2 regions of the Alcaligenes faecalis genome follow, and region 1 is predicted to be linked to the other one. Evidence: predicted binding sites of a transcription regulator. Region 1 holds the regulator's gene; the other holds the start of a gene.
What was found. The regulator LexA, encoded in region 1, represses DNA repair genes until DNA is damaged. The targets are predictions, from matches to a motif close to ACTGTATNNNNATACAGT.

Region 1 (2,403 bases):
CAGACGCCATTTCCCTGAACACCGAACGCCTGCTCCTGCGCCCCTGGAAAGCGACGGACCTGGAACCCTTCTTCCGCTTGAATAGCGATCCCCACGCGCTGCGCTTTTATCCAGCCACCCTGGACCGCACACAAAGTGATGCCATCGCTCACCGTAGCCAAAGCTTGATCGAAGAACATGGCTGGGGCCCGTGGGCAGTAGAACTGAAGGAAAGCGGGGCCTTCATCGGCATGGTGGGTCTGAACCGCCCGACCGCCGATCTGTACTTTCAGCCTTGCGTGGAAGTGCTTTGGCGTCTGCTGCCTGAATACTGGGGCAAAGGCTACGCCACCGAAGCAGCTCGCGCCTGCATGGACTTTGGCTTTGACGAGCTGGGCCTGGCGCAAATTGTGGCGTATACCGCCCGGTTGAACCTGCCTTCGCAAACCGTCATGCAACGCCTGGGCATGACAGAGCAAGCTGGCACCTTTGATCACCCCGGTGTAGCGGCAGGCCACAAGCTGGTACCTCATGTGCTGTACACCATGGACCGCAAGGATTGGCCCCAATCCGCCTGAGCAGCCGAAAGGGTCAAAAATTAAGCCTTTAAGGTCCTCACCGCTTGCAAAAACGCCAACTGTAACGCACAATCTTTACTGTATATATATTCAGCAGACAATACTATGACCGCCAAGCTCACTGCACGCCAACAACAAGTGCTGGACATCATCCGTTCTGAAATCGAACGGACGGGTTTCCCTCCTACTCGAGCTGAGATTGCTCAGGTGTTGGGTTTCAAATCCGCCAATGCGGCAGAGGATCATTTGAAAGCTCTGGCCCGCAAAGGCGCTATCGAATTGACTGCCGGTGCCTCGCGCGGCATACGCCTGCTCGGCACGGATACCCGCGAAAACGCAGCGCCCAGCAGCAGCGCCCTGGCCAATCTGGCTGATGCCCTCTTGCTGCCCATTATTGGTCGCGTGGCTGCCGGTAGCCCTATTCTGGCTACCGAGCATATCGAACGCGAGATTGGCGTCGCCCCTACCCTGTTCACCCAAACGCCGGATTACCTGCTGCGCGTGCGTGGCCTGAGCATGAAAGACGCCGGCATTTTTGATGGCGACCTGCTGGCCGTCAAGAAAGCCAGCGAAGCACGTAATGGGCAGATCGTGGTGGTCCGTATTGGCGACGATGTCACCGTCAAGCGCCTGTCGCGCTCCAGCAATCAGGTAGTCCTCTTGCCCGAGAATCCGGACTTTGAGCCTATCGTCGTCACCGATCCGGATTCCCTGTCTTTGGAAGGCATTGCTGTTGGTCTGATTCGTACCAGCCCACTGCATTAAGCCCTGCCTCTCTTGGTCACCCAGCCTGTTTTATAGGCTGGGTGGACCTGATAAGGAAAAACCCCATATACCGTTTGGTGCATGGGGTTTTTTATTAGTCAGGATACATGCCGCTCTGCAGATTGAAGTAGACGCAGAGCAGCGGCAGCGACGATTATAGTTACCGCTATATCTACGGCGAAGATCACTGCTGCAGTGTGTATGGGCAGTGGCCTATGCTTCTGGAACGAGTTGAACAGGCTTGCCCCCGCACAATACTGTGAGCACCACCAACAAGATCTGACTCTCTGCTTGTAATCAATATGACTGACTGCAAACACACGATCAGTCCAGCTAAAAAGCAAACAGGCCACCTTGAAATCAAGGTGGCCTGTTTTGCGTCTTACTGAAGCTAAAGCTTAGTGCTTGAAGGACTCAGAGCCAGCGCCAGCGGCACGCGTTGCTGCCAAGGCCTCAGCGGCCAGGCGAGCAACTTCTTCGTCACTCAGAGGCGTTACAGCGTCTTGCAGAGCCACTTCCAGTACGCGATCAATCCAACGCACGGGAATGATCTCCAGCGTGTTTTTCACGTTATCTGGAATATCGGCCAGGTCTTTGACGTTTTCCTCCGGAATCATCACGGTTTTGATACCGCCGCGTTGCGCTGCCAACAGCTTCTCTTTCAAGCCACCGATAGGCAGAACTTCGCCGCGCAAGGTGATTTCACCCGTCATGGCCACGTCGGCACGAACCGGAATACCCGTCAGGCTGGACACGATAGCAGTCGTGATGGCGATACCGGCCGATGGACCATCCTTGGGCGTGGCGCCTTCAGGAAAGTGCACGTGCAGGTCACGCTTTTCAAACACGCTATTGGCAATGCCCCACTTCTGGGCACGCGAACGTACGACTGTGCGAGCCGCTTCAACCGACTCTTTCATCACGTCGCCAATCGAGCCGGTGCGCAGCACATTGCCTTTACCGGGCATATCGGCCACTTCGATGGTCAGCAACTCACCGCCCACCTCAGTCCAGGCCAGACCGGTAACCAGGCCAACCTTGTTCTCTTTTTCGGCCAGGCCGAAGGAGAAACGACGTACGC
Region 2 (2,403 bases), 750 kb from region 1:
TGTTCGCTTATGGTGTGGCCGGGATTGCAGGCAACTTCCTGATCGGGATTTCGGCGGCGCAACGCACTGAAGCCAGCTTGATGGCGATAGCGTTGGGTCTAAGCATCACTGCTTTGCTTTTCTTGACAGTGGGTGGTTCACCGCTGAGTGGAGGTGCGATTTTGCTGCTTTGGGGCCTGGCGTATGGCGGGGTGTCGGTAGGGCTGATGAGCTGGATGATGAAGGCTGCTGCCAACGCGGTTGAGGTAGCCACCGCGTTGTACGTGGCTGTCTTCAATATCGGCATAGGGCTTGGCTCCTGGCTGGGTGGGCAGTTTGTGGATGCCTATGGCTTGAATGCAAATCTGGGGCTGGCTGGCCTGGCCTCTTTTGTTGTGTTTTTGCTGCTTTTCGGAGCAATTTTGCGACAAAAAACCTGAGCGAAAAAACAGGGCCCGGACTGATTTTCCCGGGCCTGCAAGGACGCAAGCGCGGGTTATTGCTTATTGGAGTCTTGAAGGAGCGCTGCGACGATGTCTGTCAGAACTCCTTGAAATATTCTGTACATTGTTATGTTGTACGGTATAGGGATGCTTTCTGGCTGACCTCCTCTTATGGGCACACAATGTCGGTATGGGTGGTCTTAATTAAGGGCCTTGTATGACGCAACTTCAGCGCTCCATTACTATTCCGCAGCTCAACCCCACTATTTGGAACACTCTTGAGCTCGTGCGCTTACGCCAAACTCCCTGGCACAAGAAACAAGCTGTTTTCGAACAATTACAGTCGCTGGGATTAGTCCAAGCCATCCCTCAAACGACGCAGACTCCTTCCCCTTTTCCCGCTCCCCTGATAGCCATGTTGACCGAAGAAGGGCGGCAATTGCTGGAAGCCCGATCCAATCACCAAGAGGCCTTGATCAAGCTTCTGGATGCTTGACCCCTTGGCTTGAGCTGGCTTGGCTGGCTTGTCCCTTGCCGGACAAGTCCGGCCGCTTGCCCTCTTTGAAAACGCGCCGGGTCCGTGACGCCCGGGCCGAAAACTGTATAATGCTGGTTTTATATACAGTATTTCGATCATGGAGCTATCGCGCAAACTCGAAATTCTGGCCGATGCGGCAAAGTACGATGCCTCTTGCGCCAGCAGTGCCGCGCCTAAACGGGATTCCCGTGGGCGTACGGGCTTGGGTGCCAGTACCGGTGCCGGTATTTGCCATAGCTTTACGCCGGACGGGCGCTGCGTGTCGCTGCTCAAGATACTGCTGACCAATTTTTGCCAGTATGACTGCCTGTATTGCGTGAACCGGCGCTCCAGCAACGTGCCACGCGCGCGTTTCCGGCCGGCGGAAGTGGTGGATCTGACGTTGGATTTTTATCGGCGCAACTATATAGATGGTCTGTTCCTGAGCTCGGGCATCATACGAAGCTCGGACTACACCATGGAGAGTCTGGTCGAGGTGGCGCGCTCCCTGCGCGAAGATCACCATTTTCGTGGCTACATCCACCTTAAAACCATTCCGGATGCCGATCCGCAGTTGATCACGCTGGCTGGTCATTATGCAGACCGACTCAGCGTCAATATCGAACTTCCTACGGATGCGGGCCTGCATCGCCTGGCGCCCGAGAAAAGTGGCCACACGATCAAGCGGGCGATGGGGGTGATCCGTCTTGCCCAGGAGCAGGCGCAGGAAGAAAAACTTCCCAAGGTACCCGCCGGACAAAGCACGCAAATGATTGTGGGTGCGGATGCGGCGGACGACCGCAATATCTTGCAAACAGCGCAAAATCTGTACGGTGCCTACAAGCTCAAGCGGGTGTATTACTCTGCGTTCAGTCCTATTCCGGATAGTTCGTCGGCGCTTCCCGCACAGCCGCCACCGCTCCTGCGAGAGCATCGGCTGTATCAGGCCGATTTCTTGCTGCGTAGTTACGGTTTTCGGGCCGAGGAGCTGTTTCAGGACAAGGGCGATTTGCCCTTGGATATTGATCCCAAATTGTCATGGGCCTTGTCCAACCGGGCCGTATTTCCGGTGGATCTGAACCGGGCGCCGGAGCGCCTGATTGCTCGTGTGCCCGGCATTGGTGTCCGTAATGCCAAGCGTTTGGTCGAGTTGCGTCAGATGCGGGCTATCCGGTATCAGGATCTGATCCGTTTACGTTGCTCCATCAAAACATTGCAGCCCTTTGTCGTGGTACAGGATTACCGTCCTGGCCTTGCCGACGCGACGTCCGACAAATTGCGGCGCATGCTGTCGACCAATCCGCAGCAATTGAGTCTCTTATGAGTACGCTCTGTTCGCCGGCCGGGTTTGTTCCTGACGATGGGGGGCGAGCATGGTGAGCTTGCAGGTTGACGGCGGCTATAGCGCCTGGCGTGAGCAAGCCTTGCGCGCTCTGGCGGCAGGCTGGTCACCAGAGCAGCTTT

Region 2: a site for LexA is predicted at 1,031-1,048, ahead of CPY64_RS02875 (putative DNA modification/repair radical SAM protein). Genes of this name have one in related genera too.

Annotation. Positions count from the first base shown of each region.
Region 1 covers NZ_CP023667.1:1,365,488-1,367,890, reverse strand. The annotation lists gene CPY64_RS06280 (GNAT family N-acetyltransferase) at 1-557, shown strand, start outside; gene lexA (transcriptional repressor LexA) at 663-1,322, shown strand; gene lon (endopeptidase La) at 1,721-2,403, opposite strand, start outside.
Region 2 covers NZ_CP023667.1:617,481-619,883, forward strand. The annotation lists gene CPY64_RS02865 (MFS transporter) at 1-419, shown strand, start outside; gene CPY64_RS02870 (hypothetical protein) at 640-918, shown strand; gene CPY64_RS02875 (putative DNA modification/repair radical SAM protein) at 1,058-2,263, shown strand; gene CPY64_RS02880 (UdgX family uracil-DNA binding protein) at 2,313-2,403, shown strand, end outside.